3 regions of the Dehalobacter sp. TeCB1 genome follow, and region 1 is predicted to be linked to each of the others. Evidence: riboswitches for the same ligand, from Rfam matches in the RefSeq annotation. Region 1 holds a riboswitch; each other region holds the start of a gene.
What was found. Region 1 has a riboswitch for cyclic di-GMP ahead of A7D23_RS01520 (HD domain-containing phosphohydrolase). Riboswitches for the same ligand answer to the same signal wherever they lie in the genome.
Positions count from the first base shown of each region.

Region 2: linked by a shared signal. The riboswitch ahead of A7D23_RS15755 (transglutaminase domain-containing protein) and the one ahead of A7D23_RS01520 (HD domain-containing phosphohydrolase) in region 1 are both predicted to bind cyclic di-GMP.
Region 3: linked by a shared signal. The riboswitch ahead of nhaB (sodium/proton antiporter NhaB) and the one ahead of A7D23_RS01520 (HD domain-containing phosphohydrolase) in region 1 are both predicted to bind cyclic di-GMP.

Region 1 is NZ_MCHF01000005.1:112,481-117,672, reverse strand. Features, by position in the region: gene A7D23_RS01540 (saccharopine dehydrogenase NADP-binding domain-containing protein) at 1-97, shown strand, start outside; gene A7D23_RS01535 (hypothetical protein) at 262-546, shown strand; gene A7D23_RS01530 (lipid II flippase Amj family protein) at 547-1,338, shown strand; gene A7D23_RS01525 (CoA-binding protein) at 1,510-1,950, shown strand; gene A7D23_RS01520 (HD domain-containing phosphohydrolase) at 2,011-3,072, opposite strand; cyclic di-GMP riboswitch class I at 3,168-3,253, opposite strand; gene A7D23_RS01515 (DUF3795 domain-containing protein) at 3,578-4,156, shown strand; gene A7D23_RS01510 (pentapeptide repeat-containing protein) at 4,220-5,089, shown strand; gene A7D23_RS01505 (DNA-deoxyinosine glycosylase) at 5,091-5,192, shown strand, end outside.
Region 2 is NZ_MCHF01000067.1:104,686-109,877, forward strand. Features, by position in the region: gene A7D23_RS14920 (S24/S26 family peptidase) at 1-173, shown strand, start outside; gene A7D23_RS14925 (ABC transporter ATP-binding protein) at 237-1,943, shown strand; gene A7D23_RS15755 (transglutaminase domain-containing protein) at 2,178-2,942, opposite strand; cyclic di-GMP riboswitch class I at 3,031-3,117, opposite strand; cyclic di-GMP riboswitch class I at 3,203-3,296, opposite strand; gene A7D23_RS15915 (lasso RiPP family leader peptide-containing protein) at 3,570-3,719, shown strand; cyclic di-GMP riboswitch class I at 3,742-3,831, shown strand; gene A7D23_RS14930 (cell wall-binding repeat-containing protein) at 3,968-5,192, shown strand, end outside.
Region 3 is NZ_MCHF01000063.1:1,429-6,620, reverse strand. Features, by position in the region: gene A7D23_RS13445 (M56 family metallopeptidase) at 1-1,292, shown strand, start outside; gene A7D23_RS13440 (DUF3102 domain-containing protein) at 1,299-1,598, opposite strand; gene nhaB (sodium/proton antiporter NhaB) at 1,864-3,369, opposite strand; cyclic di-GMP riboswitch class I at 3,456-3,547, opposite strand; gene ablB (putative beta-lysine N-acetyltransferase) at 3,746-4,594, opposite strand; gene ablA (lysine 2,3-aminomutase) at 4,569-5,192, opposite strand, start outside.

The DNA.
Region 1 (5,192 bases):
GCCTGGACTTTGGATGATGGGGCACTTGGCTGAACCGAATCGTCTTCTAAAGGATATGGAAAAAATGGGTGTGAAGTGCATATCAAGCTTTTCCTAAACGGCAGCTGCTTATTTGAATGAGGTGGAGGGTTACTTAACAGATGTACAATCTGCATTGGACTTTACAAAAAATTGAGTCAAGATTGAGTCAAGAAGGAATTTGTCAAAATACCCAGAAATAACAATCATAGCCATGTAAATATTTATACAAGGAGTAATCACATGGAAAGATTAACAAAAGCATTAGAAAGCAATGGTCTTTTTATTGTGGACGATTTTCAAATACAGCATGATGCAAATGGTTATTCTGGGGAAGCCATTAATAAACTGGCAAAGTTCGAAAATTTTTATGATGATTTGATATTCAAACAAAGTGAAATCTCTATGGGATTAGAAAAGCTAAGATTTGAAGGCAAAACGAATTCAGTAAAATTCAAGCAACTGCTGACGAATAAAATGACCAATCATACAATATTAATTCTTTTGAAAACGTATGGATTGCAGTAAATGGAAAAGATGCTAATAGAATTAATGATTCTTACAGTTGTCATTCATATTGTCGATACCCTGGCCTACTCTGTACGCTTGAATTCCGTAAAGAGCGGACAGGTTGCTTTATCTTTTTCACTTTTCAACATGTTTGTTCTTGTTTCACGGACAGCCAACATGTTTCAGGGACCGTTAATTGCAAGCATTGTTGGTTTAAGTATAGCGCAAGGACTGAACCCGATCAGTGATTTGCGGTCGGTTATTTTTGCTGCGACAGCGGGGACCCTATTTGGAATCCTGCTCATACCTACATTTTTAAAGATATTTGAAGTTGCTGTCAAACGTTTAGAATTAGCCGGTTCTGTACCTTCCTTAGTTGTCGAGGCCCTGCAGGCAAATAATATCAAGCGAATTGTAAAAAGTGCTGTACGGCCTTCGAAGACAATGCTGGAAAGACTAAGGTATAGAGAGATACCCAAAAGGTTACTTGTTACCAATGTTTTGGTTACAGGTATATATACCATTGGGGTCCTTGCCGCTAATTACTCAGCTCTTCTGGTTCCGGAGCAAGCAGCACTAGCAGCAGCAGCTTCATCAGGAATCATTAATGGCATGGCAAGTATTCTACTCACTTTTTTTATCGACCCAAAATCGGCAATTATTACAGACCAGGCATTGAAAGGAATAAGGCCGTATGCTGATGTGAAAGCATTGGTCATTATGCTTATTGCTACAAAACTAATTGGCACATTATTGGGGCAAGTGCTGTTTTTGCCGGCCGCCCAGATTATTGCAAGCTTTTACATGTAGTGATGACGCCTGTTCATCATGAATATTAGCAAGGAAATAAGAGCCTGTTTATTAATGCGATAGGGAACTGAAAATAGTTTTCACAGAAAATAAATATTGGAAGAAGGAATTAGCCACATCACCAAGAAAGTAAACAATAATTTAATAAAGGGGGTCATTTTTTTGACGACAATGAGCTCAGTCAATGATTTTCTAGACCTGCGTACTTTAGCGGTGGTCGGGGTATCCAGATCCGAAAAGAAGTTCTCGCGTAGGCTGTATAGAACGTTAAAGAAGAGAGGGTATAATGTTTTTGCCGTAAATCCCAATATGGACAGTATTGACGGCGAGATCTGCTATGAGAACCTTCAGTCTTTACCGCAGAAAGCCGACGGCGCAGTGATCGTCGTCCCTCCTGACCAAACCAATAAGGTCGTTAGGGACGCGGTAGAAGCTGGAGTCAAGCATATCTGGATTCAGCAGGGGGCTGAATCTAAAGAGGCTATAGACTATTGTACGGAAAATCAGATAAACGTCATCCATGACCAATGCGTCCTAATGTTTGCAGAACCATCGTTTCCTCATTCATTCCACCGGTCCGTATTGAAGGTGTTTGGAAAACTTCCGAAATAATAGATTAGCCGGCTCAAAAAACATTTGAGCCGGCGTTTTTTTTCAAGAAATGGATCAGCTTCACTCGACAATGGAAACAATAAAGGTTGTAAGATCTTCGACAAGGTTATATTCCTTAGCCCGGACATGGGCCAACCCTTTGTCAGCGATTAATATCCTGATAATCGGGCGCATCGGCAAACTTTTATTCTGGTCAACCACAATCCCAACTTCACCTGTATTGAGCTTAACGGTACAGCCGGTCGGATAGGCTGCAACATGCTTTAAGAACGTTACAACCAACTGCTGGGAGAATAGTTTGTTTGCACATCCCATTACAATTTCACAGGCTTCATGCGGGACGATCCGGGAGTGGCCCGGGCCATCATTGACCAGATTATCATAGAAGTCGGCCAGCCCGACGATTTGAGCCAGGATATGGAGGTGCCGGCCGGACAGCTTCCGGGGATAGCCGTTTCCGTTCAACCATTCGTGATGCTGCAAAGCAATATGCGCACTCAATAAGTTCAATTCCGGTTTGTTCCGAAGTATTTCAAATCCATGTACAGTGTGCGTCTTATATAGGTCATTTTCCTTCGGAGTAAAGGCCTCACGTTTGGCGACAAGCTCTTTTGGCAGCTTGACAGTCCCGATATCGTGAAGCAAAGCCCCTACCGCCAGTGCCTCCAGGGTATCTTTATCCAGTCCCAAAGCTTTGCCCAAAATGGTCGCAAGGACACAAACACTGACTGAATGCGCATAAACTTGATTGTCATAGCTCCGCATATCTGTCAGGCTCAGAAATATCTTTTCTTGAAACAGGACGTCCCCGATGATGTTGTTTACTGTCTTTTTTACCTGAAAACCATTGAGATCTTTACCGATTCGTACCGCTTCCGCTGAATGTTCAATGGAGTTCATTGCCTCCCGCCTGTTTTCCTCGGAAATAACATCCTCAATAACGATATCCTTCGTTTCGTCATCGTCCACATAGACAATACTAATGCCCAGTTCTTTTAACCGGTCGATATATGGCTGGGTCAGCGTGATTCCTTTCCCAAGCAATGAACGGCCGTTATGCGAGAAAATGGTTCGTCCCAACACGTCTCCCTTTTGAAGCCGGTTTACACTTACCTGACGCAATTGTAATCTTCCTTTCCGATAAATCAGTGCTGGCTGAAGCAACAAAAAAATCACCAGCAGATTGCATGGCGACATTCAAAACAAACCTGAGCGGATTCGGTAGCCTGGCAGTCATCAGAATTATTCTGGAAGACCCATAGCTTTGCGTCCCTGGCTTTCACCAAGTTTGCCATTGTCGTTGCTCCTGTATCCCTATTCGATTGATATTTCGGTCACAGAACTATTGTAGCACATCCCTTTCAGGTTCTACAGGGGTTATTCGAAAAAATATTCTTTATTTTGGCGCCAAATGATCAATGTTTCTTGGTTTAGCAGAGGAATCCGCTTAAATTCGTATAACTAATTAATGATGTTTATACGCGTGTGGATCGGTACAATTCCCGTTAAATAAGCCTATTCCGTATGCGTTAATAAGCAAGATCGTGAAGTACAGAGTTGCGGAGAACTGTTCTGCACGGGTTGAACTCTGATTTTTATCAAACATTGCTATCAGGAGATGTATGCAATGGTCAAATCAATGGTAAGTAAAGAATACAGGCGGAAATGCGCCGACTTTTCATTATGCGGATTGAATTGCTGTCTTTGTCCGCGTTTTCATACGGACGGTTCTTCAAAGTGCCCCGGCTGCGGGGGTCCGGACTTTTTTTTGAAGCATCCTTCCTGTGCCGTAATTACCTGTAATAAAAAGCATGAAAATGTTGAATACTGTTTTGAATGCAGTGTCTATCCATGTGAGAGGTATCAGGCTCCAAGCGAGGGCGATTCTTTTATATCCTATCAAAATGTGTTGCAGGACCAAGCCAAGGCTAAAATGGACCTTCAAAATTATCTTGAAGGACTGACGGAAAAACACAAAATTTTAGGCGAACTAATCGCGAATTACAATGACGGCAAATTAAAGGGATTTTATTGTCTGGCGGTCAACCTGCTGCCGCTTTCCGTCTTGAACAATATGATGGATAAGATCCATCATATGGATCAGACCAACTGCAAGGGCAGTGCTGAAGAAGCCGTCCGCTTGCTGAAAGCGGAAGCCGATCGCCTGAATATTCAACTGGTTCTTAGAAAGGCGAAAAAGGATTAGACAAGCTATTCAAGCATCATTTCTGGGGTAAATCAAATGTTCTTTGTTTTGGAGGATCAAACATTGTCTGGAATTCGTGAACCAATAGACATTTTTACTGAGCAAAGATGCAGTCTGAGAGCTGACTGCGAGAACTGCTTCGGATTGTGCTGCACCGCGCTGTATTTTTCAGCTTCGGAAGGCTTTCCAAACGATAAAGAGGCCGGTCAGCCTTGTCGGAAGCTGCAGGAAAATTTTCGCTGCAGTATATATCAAGATCTTCAGGGACTGGGCCTGAAAGGCTGCATGGCATTTGATTGTTTTGGCGCAGGGCCAAAAGTATCCAAGCTCAGTTACGGTGGCAGAGACTGGCGGCGATCACCGGAATTCCGGGAGCAAATGTTTGAGGTTTTCCTTGTCATTCGGCAGCTTCAGGAGATGCTCTGGTATTTGACAGAAGCAGAGACATTACAGCCGGCTCATTCAGTTCATGAGGCGCTTCGTACCCTGCGGGAAGAGACGGAACGGCTGACACTGCTCAGCCCGGGTGAGCTTCTGAAAATGGATGTGCCCTTATATCGTACCGGAGTAAATACCCTGCTGCTTCAAACAAGTGAACTGGTCCGTGTTTCTGTTTGTCAGGAGCGGAATATTCAGGCCGGGATTCGGAAGACCTTTAAGCGCAGGAGCAGTCTGATTGCTGCAGATCTCCGGAAAACGGATCTCAGAGGGGCTAACCTTAGAGGAGCCTGTCTGATTGCCGCAGACCTCAGCGGGACCGATCTGGGCGGAGCTGATTTGATCGGGGCGGATTTGCGCGATGCCGATCTCAGCGGTACTGATTTAAGCCAAAGCATTTTTCTGACCCAAGCCCAGCTGAATACGGCGAAGGGGGATAAGCGTACCAAGCTGCCGCCATCACTCTTTTATCCAAGACAATGGAGTTTGGACTGATATGGAAATGGAAATCATCTATTCATTTGAACCGATCATTAATCAGGAGTCCCGGGTATTGATCCTCGGCTCGATGCCGGGAGTGCAATCGTTGAGGGAGCAG
Region 2 (5,192 bases), on a different contig from region 1:
GGCCGCTCTATCCCGAGCAGCTGATTGCTGTAGTCAGCGCGATTTGGCGTAAAGATCACCATATTCCGTGTTCAAAATGGTGGCTAAAGCTATTGGTAAACATTTGGTTAACGCTGCGGCCTTGCAGGTATTTCATTCTGCGGGTTTACAGAAAACTGAGAAAAATATTTTAGACAAAATTACGGAGATCTACGGCACAATGGTAACAGACAGTACAGAATCGGGAGCTAGACCAGATGATCATCAAAGATGAATTCATTAAAGGCATTCACTTTATTCGTTGGATAAAACCGGATATCATGCCCTTTATACCGATGCTTATTTGTATTTTACTCATCAGTTGCACCGGAGGGCTTTTCGGGGTAGCGATCGCTATTTTATCCAAGCATATGATTGATTATGCGGTGGCCGGAGAACTCGCTCGGGCTGGATTCGTTGGTATTGCCTTTGCAGGAGCTATCATTCTTAATCTTTTGTTATCGATCGGGAATTCTCTTCTTTCAATCCGCGTCAGCGAAGCATTTTCCAATGCGATGAGGCAGCGTTTTTTCAAGAGGCTGTTAGAAACGGAATGGCTGCCGCTTTCCAGCTATCACAGCGGTGACCTTATCACACGTTTGACCAGTGACGTGGGGAATATCACCAATTCTATTGTGGGTGTTATCCCGGGTATATTTGCTTTGGGCGTGCAGATGGTCGCTTCCTTAATGACCCTGTTATATTATGACCCGAGGCTCGCCGTCATTGCCTTTATTCTGGGTCCTTCCACCGTGCTCTTGAGCCGTGTCTTTGGCCGCAAGCTTAAAACACTAAATATCAAAGTACAGGAGTCGGAGAGCCTGTACCGTTCCAATATTCAGGAAGCAATCCAAAATTTTATTATTATCAAGGCGTTCCGTTTGGAGAAGCATCACAGCGATGTTCTGCAAGGGTTGCATCAGAACCGGATGGAATGGATTCTGAAGAAGAACAGGGTGACTTTATCCGCGAATATGATCATCTCTGCCGGTTTTTGGACAGGATACTTGGTTGCGTTTGGCTGGGGGATTTTTCGGCTTTCTCAGAAAGCCATTTCTTTCGGGACCTTAACGGCATTTCTAACATTAGTGCAGCAGGTCCAGACACCTTTTGTCGGTTTGGCGAGGACATTCCCGCAGATTATTGCGATGTTGGCTTCCACTGAAAGGTTAAGGGAACTGGAAAAAATGGCCTTGGAGAAGAGAGAAGGACAGGTTCCAAAATTGAAGGATGTGGGAATAAGCTTCCAACAAATGAGCTTTTTTTACACGGAAGAAAAGGAAACACCTGTCTTGGATAAGATTACGCTGGAAATTGCCCCGGGAGAGCTCGTCGCTTTGGTTGGCCCTTCCGGTGTTGGCAAGACGACGCTGATCAGGCTTGTGCTGGCGTTGTTGAGACCCTCCGAAGGGGAAGTATACTTTACAGATAATACAGGAAAACGGTACGAGGTTACGGCTGCGACGAGGGAATGGATCACCTATGTACCGCAGGGGAATACGTTATTCAGCGGGACAATCGCCGCGAATTTGCGCAGCGGGAAGCTGGGTGCGACTCCTGATGAGATGGAAAAAGCCCTCCTGGCTGCCTGTGCCTGGGACTTTATTCAGGAGCTGCCGAATGGAATGAATACTGTTATCGGGGAGGATGGCCATGGGCTTTCGGAAGGACAAGCCCAACGTATTGCCATTGCACGTGCTTTCTTAAAAAAGGCGCCTGTTATGATTCTGGACGAGGCAACCTCCGCGCTGGATATGGAGACAGAGTTAGAAGTCCTAAAGGCCATCAAAGATTTTAGCAGTAGGTGTACCTGTCTGCTTATTACCCACCGGCAGACTGCTTTAAAGATGTGTTCCAGGATTTTGAAGATTGATAACGGAAAATTATCCGTTGAACCTAGTAGAACGATTCATAATTATCAATAACATTGAAGTTACTAGCTTTGCCCGGGTTGGTCTTCGTAATGATAACCGCTTTCGGCAGATTGCGCCCTCCATGGCGCAAACAGCCGCGCTGCGCAATCCGTGCTCCGCTTGACACTGGCTACTCATTACGAAGACGGATCTGGGGTTAGTCTAAGCTTTAATCTTTTTCTAACAAAAATAGGACGTAACGAAATTTTTACTATCGTTACATCCTTAATATTATTTTAAGAGGATTCATTTTGCTGACTGAGCTCTGTCCCAGGTGTAGTTAGCCGCGGTCATTTGGGCTTCAGTCCTATTCTGCGGGGATGTTTCCCCCATGGCCCAGTCCGAAGTTACATCGAGATAGTACCATTTTGCATCGATTTTGATCATATTCCAGGCGTGGTAGCCTTCAGGATAATAACCGGTAATGATCTTCGACTCCAGGCCTGCCTGCTGCAGCATTTTCTTCATCAGCATGGCATATCCCATGCAGGTTGTTCTGTGATCCGTCAAAGCAGTATAGGTGGTTATTTGTTTCAGGCTGTAATCATATTTCACGTTTTGCACGATCCATTGATGGATGGCAGTTTCTTTGCTTAAGTCGTTCATCTTGGGTGTGATCAGCTTGGCAACAAGCTTTTTCACTGTGCTGTCTACATATTTTTCTTCTTCTTTGGTCGTATGATAGTTGAGGGTGAAATTAATATCCAATTGGCCAGAATGATAGGAATATGTATAACCCATTTCTTTCCACGACAGGCTGAGGTAATCATCACTGCCGGCAGATTGCAAAAAGATGTTTTTGAGGTCTGCGAGGACTGGGGTTGTGTCACCGGTATAGTGAAGGGAAAAAGAATCATCCCGGTCGGTCATATCTGCGGCGATATATTTCTGGAGGTCCGCAATGCATGTCACTGTTTCACCATCCGCCAGGGCAGGTGCCGGGCTGTTCAAAAGCAGCAGGGATAATGTGAGGGCAGTGGTGGCAACCAGGGAAACAATTTTTTTGGACATCGAAAACATCTCCATTTCATTCATTTGTTGAAAACAAAAATGCCGCTTAACCTTTTTCAGGCAAAGCGACAAAAGCTTTGAATAACCGTTCGGTGGCTTGGCAGTCATCAGTATCCATACTGGAAGACCCATAGCTTTGCGTCCTTAGCTTTCGCTAAGTTTGCCTTTATCGCTGATCATTATTTAGTTGTCAACAAACATGAACCGGAGTAAAGAAAAACATTACGCATAGTCAGGTAATGTTACACATATACTGAACTACCGGCAACCCGACTTTCATAGCATAAATAGAACATATGCCTTAGACTCGTGGCTTTGCGTCCTTGCCTTTCGACAAGTTTGCTTTTTACATGCAGCAGTAAAAATATTGGTATTAATTGTATTTTATTATAGATAATAAGAAATGTAAATAGGTTGTCCGTATTTTTTATTTCGAGATGTCGAAGGAAGCGAAAAGTAGTAATAGAATTAGAGAATTTTAGGGATTTATATTATAAATTTAATACTTTGTGACACAAGAAAATGGATTGACAGGAAAATATTGTAAGCATATAATGGGCATATATGTTTCGAAGCAATCATAAATTCAAATATTGTGAATTTGTTTATTGTGGGAGGGGAAGGAAATTGAATAAAAAAGCATATACGGCTCCAAAGCTTATTGTACTAGGTAATGTGGCTGAGTTAACGAAAGGTTCCAAAGGGACGTGGACAGGTTTAGATATCGTTGTCTCTTATTCAGTAGCTCCAGATGATCCTGAAATTTTTGGCAGCTAAGTTGATAAAACTATGAAATAATACCGGAAAAGGGCAAACCAGTTGAAAAGCTGGGACGCAAAGTCAGAAGTCTAAAGTGCAATATTTGTACAATGACCGTTCGGCTGCCAAAATGTTGGCGGTTTTTTTATTTTCTGGACTTACATAAATACTTAAAAGATAGAAAATTACTTTCTCTTGGCTTGGGAGTACGCATATCTCAGTATGCTTACAGGGGAGTCAATAAAAGATTGGAAGATGGTGAAAGAATGAAGAAAAGAAAAGCGTTTATCCCGGTTTGTTTGGTTTTTGCTATGCTATTTACACTTGTAGCTGGTCCGGCAGCATTTGCGGCGCTGAGTTTTAATGACAAAACATTTACCGGTGCTTATGGAACATTTAATGGTCCTACAGCTTCTGTAGTTTATAATGGAAAGCTGTATGTAACAGATTTCTACAACGGCCGTGTCGTTGAGTTTGATGCCGATACCGGTAATTTCTTGTTTGAATATGGTCAGACAGGGAGCGGCAATAATCAATTTAATTGTCCCAGTGGAATTGCCGTTGACGGTTCAGGCTTCCTCTATGTTGCAGACACGTATAATAACCGGATTATCAAGTTTAAACCCAATAATGGAGCGATCACTGGGTGGACTACTTTTGGCAGCGGCTATAATATGCCACAGGGAGTCACTGTAAAAGGGACGAATGTCTATGTTGCCGATACCTACAATAACCGCATCCTAAAGTTTTCGGATTTGAGTGGCAGTTCTTTCGTGGAAATCGGAAGTGCAGGGGATGCCAATGGTAAATTTATGAGACCGTATGATATTGCTGTTGATTCATTTGAAAATATATGGGTATGCGATACTTTTAATAACCGCGTTCAGAAATTAGATAAAAACGGAGTTTACATTGGAAAAGTTACATCGGATATGTGTTATGGGATATCAGTTGACAAGTACGATAACATCTATGTAGCCGAAAGACAAAATAGTGTAATTAAGTGCATTAAGGCCTATGCAACGCCGATTGCTTTTATCAGTACCTCTAGCGGGTTTGTCAGACCGATTGGAACGGATGTCGATTCTAACGATAAGCTTTGGGTGGTTGACGTTAACTCCGGTAAGGTTCATTATGCTCAGATACAGAATCCAAATATTGTGCCGGTTACTTCTGCAATAACGCTGGATATTCCTGCGTCGAACACCAATGACAAACTGGACGTTAGTAGTTCCGTTAATTTGGCCGGTGGTGTAAGAAGCGGTATCTTGCCGGCAATCACGATCAATGCACATACCAGTATCAGTACGTTGCCTGTTGAAGTAGAAATACCGGCTGGGACTACGGTAACCGGCCCAGCGGGTTGGACTGAAGAGATTAATGTCCCTACGGTGAAAGCAAACAATACGGTAGATCCGGGAACCGGCAATACCGTAAGCAGTGTTATTGAAATCGGTTTTGGGAGTACACTTTTAACATTTGATCAGGCTG
Region 3 (5,192 bases), on a different contig from region 1:
TTTATTTGCCTGCAGGCATTTCGCCCCGGGGATTGCCCTATGTACTGGCGCATGAAACGGTGCATATTAAGAGACGCGATTATCTGATCAAACCGGCGGCATTTCTGATTCTGATCATCCATTGGTTTAATCCGTTGATGTGGCTCTGTTTTGCGCTGATGGTTAAGGACATGGAAATGTCCTGCGATGAAACGGTTATTAGAAACAAGGGGCAAGGGGTCAAAGCGGATTATTCCAATTCCCTGCTGGCGTTGGCAGTTCAGAAGAACAGCTTTTGGCAGGCTGCGCCTTTAGCTTTTGGTGAAAACAATATTAAAGCGAGAATCAAAAATGTGATCCATTACAGAAAGCCCGGTGTTTGGATTGGTACGGCGGCAGTTGTTGCGATTGTAGCGTTGATGATTGGATTTGTGGCCAACCCGGTCAATGACACGGCTGCAGGACAGGAAACATACGCTGGTTATGCAGTAGATAAATTACTGGCCAACAAAACACCGTATGTAGGCAATGCCGTTAAAGTTATCGCGCTAATTGACGCGATGCCTTTGCCGGAAGGGGTTGTCCGGGATAAAGTCGAGTTGCAGACGTCGACCGCGCCGTATGGTTTAACCATTCATTACCGGATCAACGACGATTCAGCGATTTCTGCGGAAGACGGAATGATCGGTGATGTGTTTGGGCGCAATGCCATCCTGTTGTTCAGCCTAGTAGATAATGTTGAAGTCATTAACATAAAATTTACCGACAGCGTGGGAAAATATGAAGGATATAGCACGACTTACTTAAGAAGCAGAATGGAGCAAATGATGCAGAGAGATGTACGTGTATATGCCGAAAGTGCCGATTTGCTGAAGGAATTGCTTACGCGTCTGGAGCATGCGTACTTCAGTCTTGGAAATGAAGGAAATACGGCGGTCAACAAAGCCAAGCAGATTGAGCTGTGCTTGGAGAAAATCATGTCATCGCCTTTACCTTCCTCCAATCCCTATGATTATATCAAAGCGCATCAGGCAGAGTACAATATCATTCTGGCCATGGATGAACAAGCACTGCCTTACCTGTTTTCCGAATTTGCGAAAGGCGGGCAGACAGGCTTAAAGGGAAGTCTGATGGAGATCCTGTGCCGAAAGATCCTTGGCAGTGAGGATATCAAATATGCCAGTACGAATCATCAGGACTGGTATGATGCCTATAAGAAACATATCCAGGAGATAACAGACAAAAATAGTTTGATCTGGGTGCAGGATCATTATCCGAAAGGTGTACTTATTTTGGGCGGAGAACAGAATTAACTTAGACTATCTGTAACGCATTTTTCGCCCTTCTTCCGGGACTCCTAAGAGGATCACCGCCTGGGAGTATGTCAAATTACGCACCAGGGCGCAATTTGAGCTGCAGGCGGAAGCCTCGGGCAGTTTGCTCCCGTACTCTCTGAAGACCTTCATCAGTCTGTCGGCCGTACGCTGAGAGTAACTGACCGACTCCTCCAGCCACTGGCCCCATTCTCCAAACATAAGCAGGGCCTTGGCTTCCGTCAGCCGCCTTCTAATCTCGACAGCGGCGGCAAGGTAGATACTCTCCGTCCAGTATTTGATCATGTTAATTTCAGCCGCGATGACATGCGGCGTGCGTCCCCTGATGATATCCGTTGTGTATTAGATACTGTATTAGTTATTGGATCAGTCATGATATCCACACTCCTTGGGGCTAACTTCACTCGTAGGATCTGTGGACAGGCTTAAAAGTGTGACAACCTCAGTCTTAACAACGGACAATCTTTCTCATCGTATATAAGGTCACCGAAAGTCGAGATACTAAAAAATCAGTAATGCTCAAACCCTTGTAATTTGATATCCTTAAGTGTTATAACAGGTACATTGTTGCCAGTAAACCTGTTGCAGTCATAACGACGGCGTATGGCAGAGCCAGTTTTACCATCTCAGCGTAAGACAGGCGAATCAGCGGTGCAAGTGCAGAAGTCAAGAGAAACAGAAACGCCGCCTGACCATTTGGTGTGGCAACGGAAGGGATATTTGTACCCATGTTGATGGCAACTGCCAGCTTGTTGTACTGCTCCAGCGCAATAGCTCCGGCTTCAAACGCTTGCTGTGTTTCAGTCATATATACCGTAGCCACAAAAACATTGTCACTGATTGCCGAAAGGACACCGTTGGCCGCAAAGAAAGCCACAAGCTGGTTCTGCCCTTCCATGTTCAGCACCCATTGAATAATCGGCGTAAACAAATGCTGGTCATGAATAACCGCAACGACGGCAAAAAATACGACCAGCAGCGCAGTAAACGGCAATGCTTCTTCAAACGCATGACCGATGCGCTTTTCTTCAGTAACCCCGTTGAAAGCAGTAAGCAGGATAATAATCATAAGACCAATAATACCTACTTCCGCCAAGTGCAGTGCCAGGGAGAAGATCAGCATAACGCCGCACAAAGCCATAACAATCAGGCGCACACGTCCGCGCATATTCCTGGCAGCATCTTTGACTTTTACATCATCTTCCATAACATTTCTCACAGATTCCGGAAGCTGGTAGCCGTACCCCCAGAACTTAGTAACTTCAAGGATAATGGTGGTCAGAAGACCAACGATCAATACCGGGATAGACACAGGGGCACATTGTATAAAGAAATCTACGAAGTCCCATTGCATAATGGAGCCAATCAACAGGTTCTGCGGTTCACCAACCAGTGTTATTGCTCCGCCCAGCGCAGTGCCCACAGCACCATGCATCATAAGATTACGCAGAAAACCACGAAACTCGTCCAGGTCCTCATGAAGTTTCTCATCAACACTATGGTCGTGATTAATGTCATACGTTTCGTATACTTTTTCGCTGGAAGCAAACTTGTGGAAGATGCTATAGAAACCATAGGCCACGGCGATAATCACTGCCGTTACGGTCAGCGCGTCCAAAAACGCGGAAAGAACCGCACCCAGTACAGCGAACAGGAATGAAAGCGCGACTTTAGAGTGTACTTTAGTAAGGAGCTTGGAAAACAGGTACACAAGACCTTCTTTCATAAAATAGATCCCGGCAACCATGAACATCAGAAGAAGAATAACCGGCAGGTTCATTTCAACCTCGTGATAGACCATATGAGGGTTAGTAAGTCCGAGCACAACGGCTTCGATCGCCAGAAGCCCACCGGCAGGAAGCGGATAACATTTTAACGCCATTGCCAGGGTAAAAATAAATTCGACAATCAACACCCACCCGGTAACGTACATACCGGCGGTAACCATCAAAATAGGGTTCAACACCAGAAAAGCAAGAATTGTTCTTTTGTACCAGTCCGGAGCATGACCCAGAAAATTTGCTCTGAATGCTTGTCCGATGCCCATTTGTTTCATATGTACTATCCTCCCAAGTGAAAATTAAAGATATAAAAAAGAGAGTACTCCAAAACGGAACTACTCCCCCCCAAGAAGTTCATATTACTTGCAGCCTGGCAATCATAGCAACTTACAAGCAACCTTAGACCCATAGCTTTAGCGTCCTTCACTTTCACGAAGTTTGCATCAACCTGTACAACTATATATTGTTATTTTTGCTTAAGCTTTTATATTATAACAGAAAATTATTCTTTTGAATACCCTGAATATATCCACTTTATGCTGAAGTGTCCAGGTATTTATCTTAAGTATTTTGTTTTTTAATATAATCCTTTAGCAAATCAGGCTATCTCTCAAAAATCTTCTTCCCCTTGACTTACAAAATAGTATTTTACTATTTTAAAGTTTTTACCCAAATATTCATATCTTCAAAACCGCCGCAAATATGGCAGTTGTTGATTAGTCTACCCCGATACATATACCCCAGCTTGCTTAAAGACCTGTTGATTCCAAGATTGTTAGCTCTTGAAAGGCTATATGCTGTAGCAAAGCCATTGCGTTTCAAGTGTGTTTCCAGTTGGAATATCAATTCGCTTAATATGTTTCTGCCTCTATACTTTGGATAAGTGGCGCAATCAGTTATTTCAGCGTTCATGTGTTGTTTGTCAAGATCCGCCGAAGCAATACTGATAATTTTTCCTTCTTCTTCCGCTACCATATACAAAATATGATCCTGCATGACTTTTTGAAGATACTCTCTGCTGAAAATAGGAGTTGGATAGGTTTCAAATGCCGTTTGAAAAAGCTGAATTATCTGGGGAATATCGTCCGGCACGGCCTGCCTTATCGTATAGTTTTTATTCTTAGTCAGCTCGAATTTATTGGTATTCTTAACGCAATAATCGATAATTCTGTTTTCTTTCTCCTCATAGAGTGAATTTTTGCGCTTCGTATCAAGAAAAAGGGACATACAAGTTGCATCCTCTCCCTGAAAAAAACCGTCGATAACCCCCTCTGCTACAAACCCACATTCCTCAAAGAGACTAAGATCTTGTTTATAACAATTCGCAATAATCTTACCCAGATTTTCTTTTTTGGAATAATCAATAATCTCTTTGATTATCAACTCAGACAAAAGAGAATGACTCAATATTTTAAGCCTTTTATTGCGATAATCCACGTACATGTCCACACCCGAAAAGTTTGTATATAAATTTTTACATTCGTCTTGATCTATATTCATGGAAGTCCTCCCTCTTGTTGAGTCTTACGTTTGTACTTGGAATCAAGCACACTTGTTCATCTCTGTATAACTTTTCTAATCCCCGGTATTCTTTATTCTTGAATTTACTGCACGTGCCGCATTTTCGGCACTGGTGCGTTTTATCCCGAGGCTCGCTATACGTGCAAATTACACCTTCATAATTTCTAAGAATGACCTTTTCAGGGGAATATGAAATCAAGTATTGTGGATTGACTGGGATCTTCCCCCCGCCTCCAGGCGCATCCACAACAAACTGTGGAATAGCTAGACCCGAGGTATGTCCACGCAGCATTTCTATGATTTCAATCCCTACAGAAACCGGAGTTCTGAAATGCTCTATTCCTTCTGAAAGGTCGCACTGATAAAGGTAATATGGTCTAATTCTGGAGCTTACCAGTTTCTGAACCAAATCACGCATTATATAGGGGCAATCGTTAATGTCTTTTAAAAGTACAGATTGGTTGCCAAGAGGAATTCCGGCATCTGCCAATTTCTCACATGCCATGCGAGCCTCAACTGTCAATTCCTTGGGGTGGTTAAAGTGAGTATTCAGCCAAATTGGATGATATTTTTTCAG